3 regions of the Citrobacter sp. CFNIH10 genome follow, and region 3 is predicted to be linked to each of the others. Evidence: predicted binding sites of a transcription regulator. Region 3 holds the regulator's gene; each other region holds the start of a gene.
What was found. The regulator CRP, encoded in region 3, controls carbon source genes, mostly activating them, when cyclic AMP is high. The targets are predictions, from matches to a motif close to ATGTGANNNNNNTCACAT.
Positions count from the first base shown of each region.

Region 1: ydfZ (putative selenium delivery protein YdfZ) is a predicted target of CRP. The motif match lies at 3,891-3,908, and genes of this name have one in related genera.
Region 2: C2U53_RS26700 (CidA/LrgA family protein) is a predicted target of CRP. The motif match lies at 4,068-4,085, and genes of this name have one in related genera.

Region 1 is NZ_CP026216.1:3,746,506-3,754,300, forward strand. It holds gene rspA (starvation-sensing protein RspA) at 1-462, shown strand, start outside; gene C2U53_RS21925 (MFS transporter) at 521-1,858, shown strand; gene C2U53_RS21930 (mannitol dehydrogenase family protein) at 2,072-3,538, shown strand; gene ydfZ (putative selenium delivery protein YdfZ) at 3,588-3,791, opposite strand; gene C2U53_RS21940 (GntR family transcriptional regulator) at 3,975-4,661, opposite strand; gene ydfG (bifunctional NADP-dependent 3-hydroxy acid dehydrogenase/3-hydroxypropionate dehydrogenase YdfG) at 4,748-5,494, opposite strand; gene dcp (peptidyl-dipeptidase Dcp) at 5,633-7,678, shown strand.
Region 2 is NZ_CP026216.1:4,634,400-4,642,194, reverse strand. It holds gene mglC (galactose/methyl galactoside ABC transporter permease MglC) at 1-700, shown strand, start outside; gene C2U53_RS26720 (DUF2542 family protein) at 751-990, opposite strand; gene sanA (outer membrane permeability protein SanA) at 993-1,712, opposite strand; gene cdd (cytidine deaminase) at 1,915-2,799, opposite strand; gene C2U53_RS26705 (CidB/LrgB family autolysis modulator) at 2,929-3,624, opposite strand; gene C2U53_RS26700 (CidA/LrgA family protein) at 3,621-4,019, opposite strand; gene C2U53_RS26695 (LysR substrate-binding domain-containing protein) at 4,151-5,059, opposite strand; gene C2U53_RS26690 (aromatic acid/H+ symport family MFS transporter) at 5,186-6,544, shown strand; gene gtdA (gentisate 1,2-dioxygenase) at 6,556-7,593, shown strand; gene C2U53_RS26680 (fumarylacetoacetate hydrolase family protein) at 7,608-7,795, shown strand, end outside.
Region 3 is NZ_CP026216.1:828,659-836,453, reverse strand. It holds gene C2U53_RS07490 (putative adenosine monophosphate-protein transferase Fic) at 1-44, shown strand, start outside; gene pabA (aminodeoxychorismate synthase component 2) at 76-639, shown strand; gene C2U53_RS07480 (aspartate aminotransferase family protein) at 725-1,945, shown strand; gene C2U53_RS07475 (hypothetical protein) at 2,174-2,929, shown strand; gene C2U53_RS07470 (hypothetical protein) at 2,926-3,417, shown strand; gene C2U53_RS07465 (YccS/YhfK family putative transporter) at 3,460-5,547, opposite strand; gene crp (cAMP-activated global transcriptional regulator CRP) at 5,599-6,231, opposite strand; gene C2U53_RS07445 (OsmC family protein) at 6,539-6,943, shown strand; gene C2U53_RS07440 (phosphoribulokinase) at 7,043-7,795, opposite strand, start outside.

The DNA of each region.
Region 1 (7,795 bases), 2.3 Mb from region 3:
ATCCGTCAGCACACGGTGACCCCGATTGCCGTCGGTGAAGTCTTCAACAGCATCTGGGACTGCAAGCAGCTTATTGAAGAACAGCTCATCGATTATATTCGCACCACGATCACCCATGCAGGGGGGATCACCGGCATGCGTCGCATCGCCGACTTCGCCTCGCTCTACCAGGTGCGTACCGGTTCACACGGACCGTCCGATCTTTCTCCGGTTTGTATGGCCGCTGCGCTGCATTTTGACCTGTGGGTACCGAACTTTGGCGTGCAGGAATACATGGGCTATTCCGAACAGATGCTGGAAGTCTTCCCGCACAACTGGACCTTTGACAACGGCTATATGCATCCGGGCGAGAAGCCGGGACTGGGTATCGAGTTCGATGAAAAACTGGCGGCGAAATATCCCTATGACCCCGCCTATCTGCCGGTTGCCCGGCTTGAAGATGGCACCTTGTGGAACTGGTAAGTTAACATTTATACGACACGGATGTTGTTCACCTCTGAACCAACGAAGGTAATTATTTATGGTTAGTTCCGTTGATATTAAAAATGATGTTGATAGCAAACCCGTAGTTCGTCGCGTCGCTTCTGCTTCAGCGATTGGTACGGCTGCTGAATACTATGACTTTTTTGCCTATGGCACTGCGGCAGTGCTGTTCTTTGGTCACCTGTTTTTCCCCAGTGACGATCCGTTAATCAGTACGCTGGCCGCATTTGCCACTTATGCGGTGGGCTTCCTGGCAAGACCTTTGGGCGGCATTGTCTTTGGACATATCGGCGATAAAGTGGGGCGTAAAAAAGCGCTGGTTATCACGATACTGATTGTCGGGCTCGGGACATTCTGCATTGGCTTATTGCCAACGTACGAAAAAATCGGTGTCTGGGCACCCGTTCTGTTGATCTTCATTCGCGTACTCCAGGGGTTTGGTGTCGGGGGTGAACAGGCCGGGGCGGTCTTGATGACGGCAGAATATGCCGAACCTAAACGGCGTGGATTCTTTGCCAGTTGGGTACAAATTGGTGCGCCGGTCGGCTTTTTGTTACCGATGGCACTGTTTGCACTGCTCAATGCCACCTTATCTCCTGAAGCAATGATGGATTACGGCTGGCGTATTCCGTTCCTGCTTAGTCTGCTGCTGGTGATCGTTGGCCTGTTTATTCGCCTGAGAATCGATGAGTCTCCTGTCTTTGCGCAGATTCGTGAGACGAAAGCAGAAGAGTCCCGTCCACTCATAGAAGTCATCCGCGATTTTCCTGGCATCGTGGTAAAAGGCGTCTGCGCAAAACTGATTGAAGCCTGTACGTTTGCCATGTTCACGGTAATCGTCCTGGCGTACGGCAAAGCCAATAATCTGGATGCCAATATCTTAATGGAAACCATGATTATCGCTGTGGTGATCGAAGTGCTTGCCATACCCATGATGGGGGCGCTCTGTGACAAAATTGGTCGTAAGCCGGTGTATATCATGGGCGCGCTGATTCAGGTCATAATGATTATTCCGTTCTTCCTGGCCATTAATCAGGACAATTTCTGGTTGACGCAGCTGGTGATGATTATCGTCATTAGCTTTGGCCATAGCATGTGCTACGCACCGCAGGCATCGTTCTTCCCGGAGCTGTTCCCGACGCATATTCGCTGCAGCGGCATCGCTTTAATCTGGCAATTGGGTTCACTGATTGGCAGCGGGGTACTGGGGCTGGTGGCAGTGAAGATTTTGCAGATGACCGGTGGGCATTACTACGGGTTAGCAAGCTATGTGATTGTTCTCGGCATCATTTCTGTTATCGGCTTGCTCATGATGCCTGAAACGGCGCCACAGCGACTCAAGCGTGAATACCAGGAGTGGCGCAAGCACGATTAAGAGGATTGTCACCTAATGGCTGCAGGGATGCAGCCATCACTCAGCCCAGGGAGCCTGCCCTGGGCGTCAGGCTCAGCATCAGGAATTGCATCCTGTCACATAACTTTCAAATGATGTTATACCAATTGGCAAAAGATTAATTCAAATCAAAACATACAACCATACAGGCGTTACTCTGGAACCGTCCTGATTTCATTCAAAGTAGGTCATACAATGCAAAACAAGCTCTTAACGGCAAAAGCGACGCTTCCTGACTACGATCGCAACCGACTGTTCCCGCGTATTGTTCATCTTGGTTTTGGTGCTTTCCACCGTGCGCACCAGGGCGTCTATACCGATATCCTGGCGGCGGAGCATAACAGCGACTGGGGATATTGCGAAGTGAACCTGATCGGCGGGGAACAGCAGATCGCCGATCTCAAACAGCAGGATAATCTCTATACCGTGGCGGAAATGTCTGCCGATGCCTGGACCGCGAGAGTCGTGGGGGTGGTGAAAAAGGCGCTGCATGCTCAGGTTGACGGGCTGGAGAGCGTGCTGGCGGCGATGTGTGAACCACAGGTTGCGATTGTTTCACTGACGATTACTGAGAAAGGGTATTGCCATTCCCCGGCGACAGGACAACTGATGCTGGATCACCCGATGATCGCAGCCGATCTGCAAAACCCACATCAGCCGAAATCTGCGCCGGGTGTGGTGGTTGAAGCGCTGGCGCGCCGTAAAGCGGCGGGCTTAGCCGCCTTCACCGTGATGTCCTGCGACAACATGCCGGAAAACGGTCACGTGATGCGTAACGTGGTCACCGCTTACGCGCGTGCCGTGGACGCCGAACTGGCCGCATGGATCGAACAACACGTCACGTTCCCGTCGACGATGGTTGACCGCATTGTTCCGGCCGTCACCACTGACACGCTGGATAAAATTGAAAACCTGACCGGCGTGCGCGATCCGGCCGGTGTGGCCTGCGAGCCATTCCGTCAGTGGGTGATTGAAGATAACTTTGTTGCCGGCCGTCCGCAGTGGGAAAAAGCCGGGGCAGAACTGGTCTCTGACGTGATCCCGTTTGAAGAGATGAAACTGCGGATGCTCAACGGCAGCCACTCATTCCTCGCGTATCTGGGCTATCTCGCCGGGTATCAGCATATCAACGACTGCATGGGTGATGAAAATTATCGGGTGGCTGCCCGCGCACTGATGCTCAACGAGCAGGCGCCCACGCTGAAAGTGCAGGGGGTGGATCTCACTCGCTATGCAGACCTGCTTATTGAACGCTACAGCAACCCGGCGCTGCGTCACCGTACCTGGCAGATTGCGATGGACGGTAGCCAGAAATTACCTCAGCGGATGCTCGATTCAGTACGCTGGCATCTGGCACATAACAGTCGTTTTGATTTGCTGGCGCTGGGCGTGGCGGGCTGGATGCGCTATGTCGGCGGCGTGGATGAACAGGGAAATGCCATTGAAGTCAACGATCCGCTTCTGCCAGTGATCCAACAGGCGGTACAAAACAGTGCGGAAGGCGCAAGCCGTGTTGAAGCGCTGCTGGCTATTGAGGCAATCTTTGGTAACGAACTGCCGCAGGTCGCGTTATTCACGCAGGCCGTGAAAGACGCGTATCAGACGCTGCTGGCGGAAGGGGCGAAAGCCACCGTGGCAAAGTATGCAGCAAACGTGAAGTAAATGCCTCAGGACTGCCGGATAATCAAGGCATTATCCGGCACTCACACCATTAGTTCATGCCGAGACGAATCAGTTCTACCGGGGCAAATTTGCCTTCACAGCCTTCCACTTCGACTGTTTTTTCACGACGAATTTGCGCCGCATCCAGGCCTTCGGTCTCAATCGCTTTAATGCGACCGGTATGGCCGGTGCCACTGATCATCACACGGCTGCCTGTGGTGATTGCGTTACGGTTACGATCGTATGTCATCATGGTATTTTCTCCTTTCTAACTTACCGTCAAAGCCCGTGGGCTCAGGTCCCACGTAACGGGTGCTATATAAATACGCTTATCAGTCAGGATTTTTTTTGTTTTTGATCAATCTCACATCTTTTTTGATGTGGACATGCAGGGGGGACGGAGAGACCTCATCTCACGAGAGATGAGGCAGGGGAATTACTCTTCGCTGAACCAATCGCTGTTTTCCTGGCGGATCAGCAGGACCGACTCGCCGATTTCTTGCAGATGTTGAGTCATGGCTTTCTCGACAGCATCGGCGTCATGTTTTTCCAGGGCTGAAAAAATATCGAGATGCTGGCGAAGCAACATTTCTGGTGGAGAGACGTGATCAAGACTCATATAACGCACACGGTCGATGGTGGCCTTGATATTTTCGATGGTGTCCCATGCCAGTTGGCAGTCCGCAATGGTTGCCAGCTTCTGGTGAAAATTGTCATCCAGCTCGAAGAAATCATTCAGCTGTTTGCGCTCAATCGCAATCCGCTGCTGATTAAGATTCTGTTCAAGCTGATAGCACTGACTGTCGGTGATTTGGGCTGCGGCCCGCCGCGCCACCGCGCATTCGATAGCCTGACGGACAAAACAGCCGTTTCGCACCTGCGAGAGGGAGATCTTGTTGACGTAGCTGCCGCGCTGCGGACGGATCTGAATCAAGCCGTTTTCCGCGAGCTTAATAAACGCTTCACGCACCGGTTGGCGAGACACATCGAAGCGAACAGACACCTCTTTTTCGGACAGCGGCGTGCCTGGCGCAATGAGGCAGTGCACGATGTCACGGCGAAGAATGCGATAAATCTGCTGATTTACGGGCTGTGTAGGATTGAGTTGCGTTTCGACGGTCATTCGCTCTTACTTTTTAGAAAATTAACCCACAAATTCTACCACTTTTTTGTCGCGAGCTATACCCGGCCCGCGGGCCGGGAGACAAATTAACCGCGATGAACGCTCAGTCCGGCAAAAGATTGCGTCACTGGCATCATTTCTACCGTATTGATGTTCACATGGGCAGGCAGGGTGGCGACCCACCAGACCGCTTCGGTCACATCTTCCGGCGTCAGCGCCGTGGTGTTCTCATAGGTTTTTCCCGCTTTATTGTCATCGCCTTTAAAGCGCACGTTAGAAAATTCGGTGCCGCCCACCAGACCCGGCTCGATATCCGTGACGCGAACGGCCGTGCCGTGCAGGTCGGTACGCAGGTTCAGACTGAACTGACGTACAAACGCCTTGGTCGCGCCATACACGTTGCCGCCAGCATAAGGCCAACTGCCTGCGGTAGAGCCGATGTTGATGATATGCCCACGGTTACGCTCGACCATGCCCGGCAGGACGGCGCGGGTCATGTAAATCAGCCCTTTGTTGTTGGTATCGATCATGGTTTCCCAGTCTTCCACGCTGGCTTTATGCGCAGGCTCCAGACCCAGCGCCAGCCCGGCGTTGTTGACCAGCAGGTCGATGTCACGCCACTCGGCAGGTAACGATGCCAGCATCTCTTCAATGGCTGCGCGGTTACGCACATCCAGTTGCGCGATCAGCACGTTATCACCCAGCGACTCTTTTAACTCTTGCAGGCGTTCCTGGCGACGGCCAGTGGCAATGACTTTATGCCCGTTCTCAACAAAACGACGTGTAATGCATTCACCAAAACCTGCGGTTGCTCCGGTTACTAAAACGATCATCTCACTGTTCCTCAACGCTTTTTACGTTTGACTACCATAGCATGTGATCCGCTCTCACGGGTAACCCTGGTTTTACAGGATTGCGGTCTTTTACCCTGAAGCCTACTCTATTGAACAAATCGTTTTCAGGAGTGAAAGATGTCGTTAACGAATCCGTTCTTTAGCCACAGCCTGTTACCGTATCAGGCGCCCCGTTTTGATTTGATTAAAACGGAACACTATCGTCCCGCCTTTGACGAAGGGATCAAGCAAAAGCGCGCGGACATCGCCGCCATAATTGCTAATAGCGCGCCCCCGGATTTTGCCAATACGGTTCTCGCCCTGGAGAAAAGTGGTGAGCTGTTAACCCGCGTCACCAGCGTCTTCTTCGCCATGACCGCGGCACATACGCATGATGAACTTCAGCGTCTCGATGAGGCGTTTTCTGCCGAGCTCGCGGAACTGGCGAATGATATCTGGTTGAACCGCGCGTTGTTTTCCCGCGTTGATTGCGTCTGGCAACAACGTGATGCGCTGGGGCTCGACGATGAATCCGTGCGTCTGATCGAGGTGACACACCAGCGTTTTGTTCTCGCCGGGGCCCAACTGAGCGATGCCGATAAAGCGCAACTCCGGGCGCTCAATACCGAAGCCGCGACGCTCACCAGCCAGTTTAACCAGCGCCTGCTGGCGGCGAATAAATCTGGCGGACTGGTAGTCGATTACGCCCATCAACTGGAGGGGCTCAGCGCGGAAGAGATCGCCAGCGCGCGACAGGCGGCGAGCGAAAAAGGGCTCGCCGAGGGATGGCTGATACCACTGCTGAATACCACGCAACAGCCGGCATTATGTGCACTGCGCGATCGCCAGACCCGGGAGAATCTGTTTAACGCCGGGTGGCGTCGTGCCGAAAAAGGCGATGACAATGACACGCGTGCGCTGATTCAGCGGCTGGTAGCCCTGCGCGCCCGCCAGGCGCAACTGCTGGGGTTTGCCGATTATGCATCGTGGAAAATCGCCGATCAGATGGCAAAAACGCCGGAGGCCGCACTGGCCTTTATGCGCGCGATCGTCCCTGCTGCGCGCCAACGGGCGCTGGGTGAACTGACCGATATCCAACAGGTAATTGACGATGAACAGGGTGGGTTTACCGCGCAGGCCTGGGACTGGTCTTTTTATGCCGGGCAGGTGCGGCGTGCGAAATATGCGTTAGATGAATCACAGCTCAAGCCGTATTTCGAACTGAATACCGTTCTGCACGAAGGGGTGTTCTGGACCGCCAACCAGCTGTTCGGCATCAAATTCATCGAGCGCTTTGATATTCCGGTCTACCATCCGGATGTGCGCGTCTGGGAAATCTTCGATCATAACGGTGTTGGGCTGGCGCTTTTTTACGGCGATTTCTTTGCCCGGGATTCGAAAAGCGGCGGTGCCTGGATGGGCAATTTCGTCGAGCAGTCGACGCTCAACGAAACCCAGCCGGTTATTTACAACGTCTGTAATTATCAGAAGCCCGCCTCAGGACAGCCCGCGCTGTTACTCTGGGATGATGTCATCACGTTGTTCCATGAGTTCGGCCATACCCTGCACGGACTGTTTGCATCACAGCGCTATGCGTCGCTGTCGGGAACCAATACGCCGCGTGATTTCGTCGAGTTTCCATCGCAAATCAATGAACACTGGGCGAGCCATCCGACGGTGTTTGACCGCTATGCCCGCCATGCGGTCACCGGCGAAAAAATGCCAGAGGCGTTACAGGACAAAATGCGTAAGGCCAGCCTGTTCAATAAGGGGTATGACATGAGCGAACTGCTGAGCGCCGCGCTGCTGGATATGGGCTGGCACCGTCTGTCTGTTGACGAACCCCCTCAGGACGTTGAAACATTTGAAAAACAACGGCTGGCGGCGGAGCAACTCGATCTTCCGGCGGTGCCGCCGCGCTATCGCAGCAGCTATTTTGCCCATATCTTTGGGGGCGGTTACGCGGCAGGCTACTATGCCTATCTGTGGACGCAAATGCTGGCGGATGACGGCTATCAGTGGTTTGTGGAGCAGGGCGGACTGAAGCGTGAGAACGGCCAGCGGTTCCGTGACGCGATTTTATCACGGGGCAACAGTGAAGATTTAGAACGCCTTTACCCGGCATGGCGGGGTAGTGAGCCACAGATCGAGCACATGCTCAAACATCGTGGCCTGGCGGGATAACACAATCGACACTTCATTATTAGCAACTTGATGTACAATGCGGGCTCCTTTTTCCGGAGTCCGTATTGTACATGTCTGTTTTCCTGCCTTTCTGCGCTGATATCCTTCAGGCGACTT
Region 2 (7,795 bases), 1.4 Mb from region 3:
GATTGCGCTGGTTATCCTGATCGTCTGTGCTATTGGCGCGGTCATCGGTCTGGTGAACGGGATTATCATTGCTTACCTGAACGTAACACCGTTTATTACGACGCTCGGCACGATGATTATCGTCTACGGGATCAACTCCCTGTATTACGACTTCGTGGGGGCTTCACCGATTTCGGGCTTTGATAGCGGCTTCTCGACCTTTGCGCAGGGCTTTATCGCACTGGGCAGCTTCCGGCTGTCGTATATCACGTTCTATGCGCTAATCGCCGTGGCGTTTGTCTGGGTGCTGTGGAATAAAACCCGCTTCGGTAAAAACATTTTCGCCATCGGCGGTAACCCGGAAGCAGCTAAGGTATCAGGCGTGAACGTGGCGCTGAACCTGCTGATGATCTATGCGCTGTCCGGTGTGTTCTATGCCTTCGGCGGTCTGCTGGAAGCGGGGCGTATCGGCTCGGCAACCAACAACCTGGGCTTTATGTACGAACTGGATGCGATCGCGGCGTGCGTGGTCGGCGGCGTGTCGTTTAGCGGTGGGGTGGGAACGGTGTTCGGCGTGGTGACCGGTGTGATCATCTTTACCGTCATCAACTACGGTCTGACCTACATCGGCGTTAACCCGTACTGGCAGTACATCATCAAGGGCGGCATCATTATCTTTGCGGTCGCACTGGATTCACTGAAATACGCGCGTAAGAAGTAATCCCTTCAGGGCAGAATCAAACCGGTGCAGATGTGCTCTGCGCCGGTTTTTTATTTGATAAAAACTAACCAGATGCCGACAAGCAGCGCGCCGACCGAAAGACCAAAGTAGACGCCAATATAGCTCCAGTAAGCGCCAGGTTCCGCTGCGCGCTGAATTAAGCGCGGCGTTTGCGAACCTTTGACCGTTTTCTCAACGACGCCAGAGCGTAACCCTTTAATACCTTCCCGCAGGGTCCAGGCGACGATCATCAGTACGCCAATCACGATAAAAAGCGTTTTGTCTTCCATGCTTATTTTCCTTGTCTCTTTTGCAGTTCAAGCAATTGTTCCGGTGTTACGGCCGGATAGCCCTGGGCATCGTCGGGAACCTGATGCAGGGAGGGAATTGGCACTAACGGGCCGAGGAAACGGGGTTCACGTTTAAACAGATACAGATCGGCCAGCGCGCCAAAACGTGCGCCAAACTCGCGTACCCGAACCGTCAGCATATCTTTTGGCGACGGCACGGCGTAGCACTGTGCCTGAATCCCCATATGTAACGCGATAAACAGCGCGCGTTCGCAGTGGAAACGCTGGGTAATGATGATGAAGTCATTGGTGTCAAAGACTTTACGGGTGCGGACAATCGAATCGAGCGTGCGGAATCCGGCGTAATCTAACACAATATCGGCAGGATCGACGCCAGCGGCAATCAGGTCTTTGCGCATCGTCATCGGTTCGTTATAGCTTTGCAAGGCGTTGTCGCCGCTGAGCAGCAGATAGTTAACTTTGCCGCTGTTATAGGCGTTCAGCGCACCCTGAATACGGTAGCGATAATACTGGTTGATCACCCCGGTACGATAATATTTGGCTGTGCCGAGCACCACGCCAACCTGGCGGTAGGGCAGGTCCTGAAGCTCATCGTAAATATAGGGGGCAGTTTTCCAGCTCATCCAGCGATCAAGGCCCAGCACGATCAACAGCAGCAAGCCGATCAGGACCAACAGGCTGTAGAGGGCGCGCTTTAGCATGAAGAAAACTCTGTCACTGGATGAAATTTCAATCAGGCTACTGTACCCGCTGGCGAAGCGCAAGAAACAGCAGTCTGATTGGGGGGATTTTCAGCAATACGTGAAACAAGCGTAGGCCTGATAAACGTTGCGCCATCAGGTGGTTAGACCGGATAGCGATGAAAACGCCTTATCCGGCCTGTGCGCGGACGCCATCAGACAATTAGCCCAAAAGTACGCGATCGATGTTGCTGCAGCCCAGCGCTTTCAGCGTGGCGGCGGTGGCATCCCACTGGATCAGCGGCGCGTCGGCTTTTTCCGCCAGCACCGCACGCTGAATATCGGCATAACCATAGCCGTTCAGATTCAACATAATCAGCGCGCCCTGTAGCGGTGGGATGGTCGGGTTAAATGCGGCGTTTTCGCCATAGCTTCCGCTAAAGATACGTCCATCTTTGCACTCCAGCGCTACACCGCTCGGTGACTGGCTGTACGGCATATGACTGCGGCTCGCGGCGGCAATGGCCGCTTGCGTCAGCGCATCTCCCTGAGGGGCGAAACCGTGATCCTGTTCGTCCATCAGTAGCGTTTTGATGTCGAGATCTTTCGGCCCAAACGCATCCGGCAAATAGTCGCGCAGCGTATGCGGTTCCCGACCGGGCAGGTGAATGCGCAGATCCAGCCCGCTGTTGAGTTCGTTCATAAACTGGCGGCAGTGGCCGCACGGGGTGTAGTTAACGGTGATTGCGGCGAGACCTTTCTCGCCGCGCAACCAGGCGTGGCTGATGGCGCTTTGTTCAGCGTGAACCGTTTGTTGCATCGTCGCGCCGAGGAATTCCATATTGGCGCCGAAATACCACGTTCCGCTCACGCCGCGCGCAATTGCGCCAACGTTAAAGTTCGACAACGGCGTACAGGCGCAGGCCGCCGCCAGCGGCAGCAGCGCGAATGCCAGTGCGTCTTCGTCCAGTCCCGTTGCGCTTTTAAGCATTGATACCTGCTCAGCCGTCAGCGACGCGGGGAAATGCGTATCTGCCAGAATGGGCGCCAGCGCGGATTGCAGGTTGTCCGCAAGTTGGCTAAACGCAGTGTGAAAACGTGGGTGCATGGCGTTGCCTCATAACAATGTATTGGGATCGTAGTGTACGGGCCTGTTATGGCTATATGTGTGATCTAATTCTCATTGTGTATGCAACTTATGAAACATAAATTAAAAATGCGCGACGTATCGCAAATTTTAGCCCACAACCGCGAGAATAACCGGAAACAGGAACGGGGCGATCAGCGAGGTAATAATCCCGCAAATCACCAGCGCCAGCGAACTGAATGCGCCTTCCTGATAATCCAGCTCCGCACAGCGGGCGGTGCCGAGGGCGTGGGACGCGGTGCCCATCGCCAGTCCGCGTGCGGCTTTGGTTTTAATGCGCATGGCGTTTAACAGGGTATGACCAAAGACGGCGCCGAGTATACCGACGAAAATCACGCACACGGCGCTGACCGCCGGAATGCCGCCGATGCTGCCGCCCACGGCCATCGCAATCGGCGTAGTGACGGATTTCGGTAAGACGGAGGCGGCGATTTCAGGCGTGGCGCCCATCAACAGCGCCACTGTGGTGCCGGTCACCATCGCCACAACGCTGCCAACAAAACAGATAGTAATGATTGACTTCCAGCGGGCGCGAATCTGATGCAGCTGTTCATACAGTGGATAGGCCAGCGCCACGACCGCCGGTTGCAGCAGGTCATTCAGCACTTCGCTACCTTTAAAATAGCTGTCGTAGGAGATGCCGGTCAGCAGGAGGAACGGGATAATCACCGCCATCGCCACCAGCAGCGGATTCAGTAAGGGAAATTTAAACCGTGTCGCCAGTTTGCGCGCACCGAAAAAAACCGCCAGCGTCAGCGGTAAAGACCACCAGATTGACGACATCATTCTTTAGATCCTTCCTGACCCACCACTTTCCGTTCACCGTGAACAAGATGTGAACTCCAGCTCACGACCAGAAACACCACCAGCGTACTGATCGCACACGACACCACCACCGGGCCAAACTGCGCGCGCAGCAGATCGAAGTACTGCATCACGCCGACGCCAATCGGCACAAATAACAGCGCCATATAGCGAATCAGCACATAGCAGCCAGGATTCACCCATTTCGCCGGGATAATTTGCAGCGCCAGCAGCACAAACAGGATCAGCATCCCGATGATGCTGCCAGAAATGGCGACAGGCAGCAGGGACGCAATAAAAATGCCTGCATACAGACAGGCATAAATCAGCACGAAAGCGCGTAAGTATTGCCAGATGATATTCAGTGTCTTGCTCATGTTGAAATTCCTCGAAGCGACGGATTCATCATACAATTAAACTTTAAAACGTGCTATCGATCACATCATGAATTCTTAGCATACTGAACATAGACAGCGGGAACATTGGGCAATATCCCCAATACGTGATGCTAAACTTGTGCCAGCAGTTGCAGAAAACGACTCAGCGCGCTGGACGGCGTCTCATTATTGCGCCAGAACACGCCCACGCTGCCTTTTTGTTCAATCTTCGGTAGGTTGAGGATCACCAGCTGTCCCTGGCTGGCATAGCGCTGCGCCAGCCGTAAAGAAAGGATAGAGATCATATCGCTGCTTTGCAGCAGGTTAGTACTGACGTTCATTGATGCCGACTCGATGGTGTTCTCCGGCAACATCACTCCGTTATCGACCAGCGCGTTATCAATACTCAGGCGGATAGGCGTTCCCGTCGGCCAGACGATCCAGCGCCAGTGCGCTAGATCGGCCCAGCTCAGGGTGTCAAACTTCGCTAATGGATGGTGGGGACGGGCGACAAAGCAAACGGGTTCGGTATACAGCACCTGATAATTGAGCGGAAGCTGCAGCGCTCGCCCACCGACGCGGCCGACCACGACATCCACGGAACCGGCAAGCAGGTCGTGCAGCAGCGGCGTCATGACCTTTTCTTCAATGTTAAGGTGCAGCGTCGGCATCTCCACGAGCAGATTAAGGATCGCCTGCGACACACAGTCGGTCGCCACTGGCGAGCAGCCAATCTTCAGGCTCCCTACCAGCCCGCCTTCTTTAAAGCGTGCCATTTCATACTGTGAACGCTCCATGTCATTGATTAAGCGCTGGGCGTGTTGCAGCAGCAACTTGCCGCCTTCCGAGGGGCGCAGGCCTTTACTGTGACGTTCAAAGAGCGTGATCCCCATCTCATCTTCGAGCTGTGACAGCCATTTCGACAGCGCGGGCTGGGTGATATTCATCATTCGTGCAACGTGCGTGAGATTCCCTTGTTCGCCCAGCGCCACCAGCATTTGCAGATGGTGCAGCTTCAGTTTTTGCGCCCAGTTTGCCATCAGCGATAACCTCCAGGTTATGTCTCTGCATGAAATGCCATTGTACATTTTATCGCCCAGTCTACAAACTCGTAACATACCAAAAACAAAACAACATCTGTCCCTACCTGCACCGAGGCATTCACTATGACTCAACGACGTGAACTACAAGCCCTGATCGATGCTGCTCCTGTCAGCAAGACACAGTGGCGGGTGATCATCTGCTGCTTTCTGGTGGTCATGCTTGATGGTTTTGATACCGCAGCCATTGGCTTTATTGCACCCGATATTCGTACCCACTGGCAGTTAACTGCCGGAGACCTCGCTCCGCTGTTTGGCGCAGGTCTGTTAGGACTTACCGCCGGCGCCTTACTTTGCGGACCGCTGTCTGACCGTTTCGGTCGCAAACGGGTGATTGAGCTCTGCGTGGCATTGTTTGGTGCGCTGAGCCTGATCTCCGCCTTTTCGCCGGATTTGCAAACGCTGGTTATCCTGCGCTTTCTGACCGGTCTGGGCCTCGGCGGTGCCATGCCCAACACCATCACCATGACCTCTGAATACTTGCCCGCCCGCCGCCGCGGTGCGCTGGTCACCCTGATGTTCTGTGGCTTTACGCTCGGTTCAGCGATGGGCGGAATTGTCAGCGCGCAGCTGGTGCCGGTTATTGGCTGGCACGGGATCCTGGTCCTCGGCGGCGTGTTACCGCTGATGCTGTTCTTCGTCCTGCTCGCGGTCCTGCCGGAATCTCCACGCTGGCAGGTCCGTCGCCAGTTGCCGCAGGCAACCATCGCCAGAACGGTCAGCGCGATCACCGGCGAACGTTACGACAATACCCAGTTTTACCTCCAGGAGGCGGCGGCGATAGCCAAAGGCAGCATTCGTCAGCTGTTTGTTGGCCGTCAGTTGCCCATTACCCTGATGTTATGGGTGGTGTTCTTCATGAGTCTGTTAATCATCTATCTGCTGTCGAGCTGGATGCCGACGCTGTTGAACCATCGTGGGATTGACCTGCAGCAGGCTTCCTGGGTGACGGCGGCGTTCCAGATTGGCGGTACGCTCGGCGCGCTGGCATTGGGCGCGCTGATGGATAAATACAATCCCTTCCGGGTGCTGGCTACGAGCTACGCGCTGGGAGCGGTATGCATTGTCATGATTGGCCTGAGCGAAAACGGTTTATGGCTGATGGCGCTGGCGATTTTCGGTACCGGGGTAGGTATCAGCGGATCGCAGGTGGGCCTCAATGCCTTAACCGCCACGCTCTATCCCACTCAGAGTCGGGCGACGGGCGTGAGCTGGTCCAACGCGGTGGGGCGCTGCGGAGCGATTGTCGGTTCGCTTTCCGGCGGCGTGATGATGGCGATGAATTTCTCTTTCGACACCTTGTTTTTCATTATCGCTGTTCCGGCGGCCATTAGCGCGGTGATGTTAGCCGTACTTACGGTAGTTGTCCGCCAGTCAGCCTCTGTCCCTGATGCTATGCCGCACGCAAGCGTCGTGAACGAATAAGGAGAATCCCTATGTCAGACCATAATCAGGATGTTAAAAACAGCCGTCAGCAGTTTTACCAGCATATTTCGGGGCAGAACCTGACCCCGCTGTGGGAATCGCTGCATCATCTGGTTCCACAAACGCCGAATCCGACCTGTGCGCCAGCATACTGGAACTACCAGGAAATTCGTCCGCTGCTGCTGGAAAGCGGCAACCTGATTGGCGCGAAAGAGGCGATTCGTCGCGTGCTGGTACTGGAAAACCCGATGCTGCGCGGTCAGTCCTCTATTACGTCAACGCTCTATGCGGGACTGCAGCTCATCATGCCGGGCGAAGTCGCTCCCAGCCATCGTCATAACCAGTCGGCGTTACGCTTTATTGTGGAAGGGAAAGGGGCATTTACCGCCGTGGACGGTGAACGCACCCAGATGCACACCGGCGATTTTATTCTGACCCCGCAGTGGCAATGGCACGATCACGGTAACCCTGGCGATGAGCCTGTCGTCTGGCTGGACGGTCTGGATCTGCCGCTGGTTAACATTCTGGGCTGTGGTTTTGCCGAGGATTACCCGGAAGATCAGCAGCCGGTTTCACGCAAAGAGGGCGACTATCTGCCGCGCTATGCCGCCAATATGTTGCCGCTGCGCCATCAGAAAGGCAATTCATCGCCAATTTTCAACTATCGCTATGACCGCAGCCGCGACGCGCTGCAAGACCTGACCCGTCTGGGCGATGCCGACGAGTGGGATGGCTACAAAATGCGCTATGTCAACCCGGTAACCGGTGGCTACCCGATGCCATCGATGGGGACGTTCCTGCAATTGTTGCCAAAAGGCTTTACCTCGCGGGTGGCGCGTACCACTGACAGCACCATTTATCACGTGGTTGAAGGGGCGGGTGATGTCACCGTCGGCAACGAGACGTTCCATTTCTCAGCCAAAGATATTTTTGTGGTTCCGACGTGGCACGGCGTGTCATTCAAAACCACCGATGAGACCGTTTTATTCAGTTTTTCGGACCGACCGGTACAGGAAGCCCTCGGGTTGTTCCGCGAAGCCCGCTATTAATTTGGGAGAGAACCATGACTCAGTATGTATTTGCACCACAGGCCCCCGTTACTGTCCCGGTTGTCGGCAGCGATGCGCAGTTCCCCGTCCGTCGCGTGTACTGCGTGGGGCGTAACTACGCCGCTCATGCCCGCGAAATGGGATTTGATCCGGACCGTGAGCCGCCGTTCTTTTTCTGTAAGCCTGCCGATGCGATTGTGCC
Region 3 (7,795 bases):
CGATATTTCGTAAAGGGGTAAGCGAAGCCGAGGAAACTGAGTAGAATAGCGCGGTTTTCCTCGACCGGAGCCGCCATGATCCTGCTTATCGATAACTACGATTCTTTCACCTGGAACCTCTACCAGTATTTTTGTGAGCTGGGCGCTGACGTGCAGGTTAAGCGCAATGATGAATTGACGCTGTCGCAGATCGATGCGCTACAGCCGCAAAAAATCGTCATTTCGCCCGGTCCCTGCACCCCGGATGATGCGGGAATTTCGCTGGAGGTGATTCGCCACTATGCCGGACGTTTGCCGATACTGGGTGTCTGCCTGGGGCATCAGGCGATGGCGCAGGCTTTTGGCGCAACGATCGTACGCGCCGAAAAAGTGATGCACGGAAAAACGTCGCCCATCCACCATACGGGACAGGGCGTGTTTCAGGGGTTAACTAACCCGCTTACCGTCACCCGCTATCACTCGCTCATCATCGACCCCACCACACTGCCAGACTGCTTTGAGGTGACCGCCTGGAGCGAAACACAGGAAATTATGGGGATTCGCCATACGATGTGGGATCTGGAAGGGGTGCAGTTCCACCCGGAGAGTATTCTCAGCGAGCAGGGACATCAATTGCTGGCAAATTTCCTCAATCGGTGATTTGTGGTTGCTATCGTGTGATTTTTTATGCATATTTTGTGATTATATTTTCACATTCATTTTTGCATAACTGGATGGGCACGAGATGGCAACTGAACAAACGGCAGTAACCCGGGCAACTTTCGATGAAGTCATTCTGCCGATTTATGCACCGGCGGAATTTATTCCGGTAAAAGGCAAAGGCAGCCGGATCTGGGATCAGCAGGGCAAAGACTATGTTGATTTCGCGGGCGGAATTGCGGTGACCGCGCTGGGGCATTGCCATCCTGTACTGGTCGATGCGTTAAAAGCGCAGGGCGAAACGCTCTGGCATACCAGTAACGTCTTCACCAACGAACCCGCGCTGCGTCTGGGACGAAAAATAATCGATGCCACCTTTGCTGAGCGCGTGCTGTTTATGAACTCGGGAACAGAAGCCAACGAAACGGCGTTCAAGCTGGCGCGTCATTACGCCTGCGTGCGCCATAGCCCGTTCAAAACCAAAATCATTGCCTTTCATAACGCGTTCCACGGTCGCTCGTTGTTTACCGTCACGGTGGGTGGTCAGCCGAAGTATTCCGATGGCTTTGGGCCGAAACCGGCGGATATCATCCATGTACCGTTTAACGATCTCCATGCGGTGAAAGCGGTGATGGATGACCATACCTGCGCGGTGGTGGTTGAGCCGGTACAGGGAGAAGGTGGCGTTCTGGCCGCGACGCCGGAGTTCCTGCAAGGGCTGCGCGAGCTCTGCGACGAGCACCAGGCATTGCTGGTGTTTGATGAAGTACAAAGCGGAATGGGGCGTACCGGCGATCTGTTTGCCTATATGCACTATGGCGTGACGCCGGATATCCTCACCAGCGCGAAAGCGCTGGGCGGCGGCTTCCCGGTGAGCGCGGTATTGACGACGCAGGAAATCGCCTCGGCGTTTCATGTCGGCTCTCATGGTTCGACCTACGGCGGTAACCCGCTGGCCTGCGCGGTGGCGGAAGCCGCGTTCGACATCATCAACACGCCAGAGGTTCTGGGAGGCGTGAGTGCAAAACGCCAGAGATTCGTTCAACATCTGCAGCAGATTGATGAGCAGTACCACGTGTTCAGCGATATTCGCGGTATGGGGCTGCTGATTGGGGCCGAGCTGAAATCACAATACAAAGGGCGTGCGCGTGATTTCCTCTATGCGGCAGCCGACGCGGGTGTGATGGTGTTGAATGCCGGTCCAGATGTGATGCGCTTTGCCCCATCGCTGGTGGTGGAAGAGGCGGATATCGACGAAGGGATGCAGCGTTTTGCACAGGCTGTCGCGAAGGTTGCCAGGGCTTAATTGATCGTTCTCATAAAGACTCAGGGTTATAAATCACCCTGGGTTTATTATTTCAAAATTAGTGAGGTTATTTTAACGGATGTTGTTAATAGATTTCATATTCATTTGGTTTTTATAAATCTGTAAATCATATATATAATATATGGCATTTAAAGATAACTTATTGTTTAGGTAGAGTGTTATTTTTGAACGATAATAATGTATGGGCGATGGAAGGAGGATAATTACATGGTGAAGGGAATGACTTCAGGAATAACGTCAGGAATGACGAAGAAAATGGATAGCAGCGTGCTTGAGCAAAGAATAACAAGAAGAGTGAGGCTTATATTTTATGGTGGTTCAAAGAGTCCGAGGGATAATTCTGCGTTTGAATTTGCGGCTAAAAACATTAAAAAGGATTATGAGAGAGCGTATCCTCATAATATTGTCATTGCTATATTTGTTGATGCAGCAAAAACAGTAGTTGATAAGATTAATGAACAAAAGACAGGAAAAATAGAGTCACTTGATTTACTTTTTCACGGAACCGAAAGAGGACTCTATATGTATAAGGGCGCATCGCTTGATCCTAAAGGTGGCTTTTCAGGTGAAGATATCGAAGATAACGATTTAAATGCAAGTTTGTACGCTGGTCGTATTCGAAAATGGCTGGGCGATGACAAAGGTGATGAGGCAAGAGCAGTTAACGATATTGACTTTACTAAATTCAGTCCAGAAGGCGCTATTATTGAAATTCATGGATGTAAATCAGGTAATGATACCGATCCGTTGACCGATAGTATTACTAAAAACCTTTCCGAAGAACTGGCAAATGGATATGTTATCGGTCATACAACTAAGGCTAATCCAAATATTAATAGTGGCAAGAAAACGTCCAGAGAACAACAGGATTATCGTCATGGGCAAAGAGCTATATGGAAAGATGGTAAGGTAATAAAAATAACAGATAAAAAAGGAATGTTAACCTTGAAGGATTTCGTATGACAAGATTATTTTCCTTTTTTATCCTGCTCCTGAGTGGTTGCGATTCGTCTGCGGAAAAAATAGGGATTTATACTGTAGATATGGAGTATGCCTGTGAGTGTACGAGCTATAGAATATTTAAAGCAACTGTTTTGAAGGATGCTAACAAAGCATCAGAGCCTAATGATATATTCAGAGTTAATGAGGATATCAGCAGAGCTTATAAAACTGTTTTGACAAGGAATGATAGGTTTTTATTATCGAGTACACATTCATTGTCTGGAGTAGAGGTTTCGCTTATTTTTCATAACAAGGATTTACAGACAGCATTCGAAAAAACGGAACCCTACTATGGTAAATGCTATATCTATTATTTTGAAGGCAGGTTTAATAATGACAGATTGAAATTTGATGAGGATGGCGATCAATCAAATGAATTTGTTGTTGATAATTATAAGTTTATACTTCAATCGACTGATTGTATAAAACATGTATATGGCAATAGTTGATGATTAGAACGATGCAGCTAAATGCGGGCATGACGAAAATTATTAACTCTTACTATCCCGTAACCGGCGGCTGAGCCAGATCCCATGGTGCGGCCGCTGACGCCATGCGACAGACGAGATAGTGTGCATTGTGTTCAGGTGCCCCAGCACGCGTTGCAGATGCTGTTCCAGCGTGCTTAAGGGGCCGTGGGTGAGCGCTTCAGGCGCTTCCAGAATATTCACATCCCCCGAACTGCCCGGCCCGTCGTACTCCAGCCGCTGCTGACAGCGTTGGATGGCAATTTCGCACGATTGCAGATATCGCTGCGCCAGTTCCGGCGTCAGCATCGTATGCTCACGCGCCAGCGTGGTCATGGCATTGATATGTTCGACGATAAACTGACTGTGCGTCACCCACAGCTTCATGTCCGCCAGGTAGTGCGTGTTAAAGCCTGGCTCCTGCATCGCCTGATTCAGTGAGTTAAACAGCGTGTTGTGCGCCTGATTGACGCGCATACGCTGATAAGCCAGCGGTGTGGCCTGCGGATCGTCACTCAGAATCAGACGAATCGCTTCCTGATCGGCCTCCAGCGCATCATGTGCGTTTTTACGCAACAGTCCGCTCTGCCATTGTGGCCATAACCAAACGGTGCCGCCAAACGCAATCAGGCAGCCTATCACCGTGTCGACAAATCGCGGAATGATGAACTGTTCGCCGTCCAGCGTCAGGAGTTGCAGGGTGTACACCGCCGTGACGGTAAATCCCACGGTCGCCCAGCCGTAGTTTTTGCGGATGGTCAGATAGCTGACCAGGGTGATCACCAGCATCAGCGCCAGCGTATATCCTTCAGGAATATGAAAGTGCAGTGTTACGCCTGCGATAATCAGCCCCACCAGCGTTCCCGCCGAACGGTGCAGAATACGCACGCGGGTGGCGCCGTAACCGTTTTGCGTCACAAACAGCACCGTCATCAGGATCCAGTAAGGCTTCGGCAGATGCAGCGCGGTTCCCATCAGACTGGCGATGCTGAGCATGACGCTGATCCGCCCGGCGCTGCGGAGTGCCGGAGATTTCAGCGAGAGGTAGTTTTTCAACGCCGGCAGCAGCGGTAGCCGACGCTGCTTATCGGCCATCAGATCGCGGGCGTACAATGGTCGCTGGGTGCGCAGTACGCGGGCGATACGGCTGAAGTGCCAGTAACAGAACTGCCCGACGGGGTTATCCGGATGCTGATGAGCAATTTTTTCCAGCGCGCCAATCTGCTTTTGCATGGTGAACCGCGTCGGCAGCCGGTGATACAGAATGTCATCCGCCAGTACGCGCAGGCGAGCGGCGACCGTTTGCGCCGTCCAGCGTATCACCTGCTCCGCGTGACTGCGCTCGACCAGCTTTTGCACCTCTTCCGGTTGATGCAAACTGACGGAGATATGTTCCTGCAGATCCAGCGCTTCCTGAAAGGCGCGCAGCATCCGCTTATAGTCATTATTGTGATGCGCCGACAGCATGTGCATCTGCTGATAGCACTGGGTGATGAGGTCGACGGCCTTCTGCTGGCGCACCAGAAGCGGCGGCAGGGCTTTTTCCGGGTCGGTATGCTGGGTCAGCATGCTGTATTTCGCTTCGCAGTAATCCGCCAGTTCCCGGTACAGCAGGCTCAGCGACTCGCGCAGCGGCTGTTCGCGCCAGAGCCAGAACCAGAACCAGTTAAACAAGCCATACCACAGCGTGCCCAGCGCGTAGATCAGCAGCGGTTCCCAGACCGGCATATTTCCCGCGAGGCTCAGTGTGAAAATCGCCGCGATCAGCGAGGCCGGAAGCAAACGCGCGTGAAGGGAGCTCAATTCAGCGGTGACGCCGAGCGTGAGCGTCAGGCCGGTCAGGATCAGGGGTAACGGCACCGCTTGCGTCAGCAGCAGCTGCATGATCAGGCTACAGCCGGCAAACAGCGATGCACCGATAATCAGACGTTTGAAAAAGCGTTTGTGCGGAGTATCAAGCCCGGCAATGTTGCAGCAGGCGGGAACGAGAGAGAAGAGCAGGCCCAGATGTAACTGCCCGATGATCAGTCCGACGGCCACGGGCAAACAGAGCACCAGCGTTTGACGTAGTGCATAATTGATTTCTGGGTGATAAATCAGTCTGCGCCACATTGGCAAAACAAAAATGACGCGCTAGCGGGTAGCGCGTCATTTCCGATGAGATTAACGAGTGCCGTAAACGACGATCGTTTTACCGTGAGCGGAGATCAGGTTCTGATCTTCCAGCATCTTCAGAATACGACCAACGGTTTCGCGAGAGCAGCCAACGATCTGGCCAATCTCCTGGCGAGTGATTTTGATCTGCATGCCGTCCGGGTGAGTCATCGCATCAGGTTGTTTCGCCAGATTCAGCAGAGTCTGGGCGATACGACCGGTCACGTCGAGGAAGGCCAGGTTACCGACTTTCTCTGAAGTGACTTGCAGACGGCGAGCCATTTGGGAAGAGAGGCGCATCAGAATATCCGGGTTCACCTGGATCAACTGACGGAATTTCTTGTAAGAAATTTCAGCCACTTCACACGCTGTTTTCGCCCGAACCCATGCGCTACGTTCCTGGCCTTCTTCAAACAGGCCCAGTTCGCCAATAAAATCACCCTGATTCAGATAAGAAAGGATCATTTCTTTCCCTTCCTCATCCTTAATCAACACTGCCACTGAGCCCTTAACGATGTAGTACAACGTTTCTGCTTTTTCACCCTGGTGAATCAGCGTGCTCTTGGACGGGTACTTATGAATGTGGCAATGAGACAAGAACCATTCAAGTGTCGGGTCTGTTTGCGGTTTGCCAAGCACCATGCGCGATTATCCTCTGTTATAAGCTGTCTCCAGAGCCAAAAAATGCCGCTGTCTCTGGGGTTGCAAAAATGTGCTTCCCGCGTCCTGGGAAGAGGCTGTCAAAAACTCACTGCAGCCTTTAATGTGAAGTCCTCTGCATACATGCAGTACATCAATGTATTACTGTAGCATCCTGACTGTTTTAGCATAGCTTTAGCCGTGTGTCTCCTGGTGTCTCGCTTCAGCATGACGGAGGTCGCCTTCCGTTGCGAGAATTGTTATGTACGCGTAATCTGTCAGGAAAATTGACGCACTGGAGTTAAAAAATATGCAAGCGCGTGTTAAATGGGTTGAGGGGTTAACCTTCCTTGGTGAGTCGGCTTCCGGACACCAGATTTTGATGGACGGTAACTCTGGTGATAAAGCGCCGAGCCCGATGGAAATGGTGTTGATGGCAGCGGGCGGTTGCAGCGCCATTGACGTGGTTTCTATCCTGCAAAAAGGCCGTCAGGATGTGACGAACTGCGAAGTGAAACTGACGTCAGAACGTCGCGAAGAGGCGCCACGCCTGTTCACCCACATCAATCTGCACTTTATTGTCACCGGTAACGATCTGAAAGATGCCGCCGTTTCGCGTGCGGTCGACCTGTCAGCGGAGAAGTACTGCTCTGTGGCGCTGATGCTGGGAAAAGCGGTCAACATTACCCATTCATATGAAGTGATTGCGGCGTAATTTTTCCTGTCGCCGGATGGCGGCTAGCGCCTGGTCCGGCCTACAGATCCCTGATTTGTAGGCTCGATAAGCGTAGCGCCATCGCGCACTTCCCATCGTTTATTCGATCTTCTTGCCTTCCATCAGTCGCTGCACCAGCGGCAACATGATGAGTTCCATTGCCAGCCCCATTTTGCCGCCAGGTACCACCAATGTATTGATGTGGGAAATGAATGACCCCTGCAGCATCGCCAGCAACCAGGGGAAATCGATTCCTTCCAGATTACGGAAATGAATCACGACAAAGCTCTCATCCAGTGATGGAATGCCTTTGGCCGCGAATGGGTTCGAGGTGTCGACGGTGGGAACGCGCTGGAAGTTAATATGGGTGCGGGAGAACTGCGGCGTGATGTAGTTGATATAGTCGTCCATCGAACGCACCACCGAATCCATCACCGCCTCACGAGAATGGCCTCGTTCGCTGGTGTCGCGGATAAGCTTCTGGATCCACTCCAGGTTAACGATGGGGACCACGCCGACCAGGAGATCAACATGTCTTGCGACCTCATGCTGGGGCGTGACGACGCCGCCGTGCAGGCCTTCATAGAACAATACGTCGGTGGGTTCCGGCAGGGGTTGCCACGGGGTAAACGTCCCCGGTACCTGATTCCATGGCACGGCTTCATCATAGGTATGCAGATATTTACGCGACTGGCCTTTGCCCGTCTGACCGTACTCAATAAACGTCTGCTCCAGTAGACCGAAGTCATTGGCGTCGGGCCCAAAATAGCTGATGTGGCGTCCGGCGTCGCGTGCTTTGCGGATCGCCATATCCATTTCCGGACGGGTATAGCGGTGAAAACTGTCGCCTTC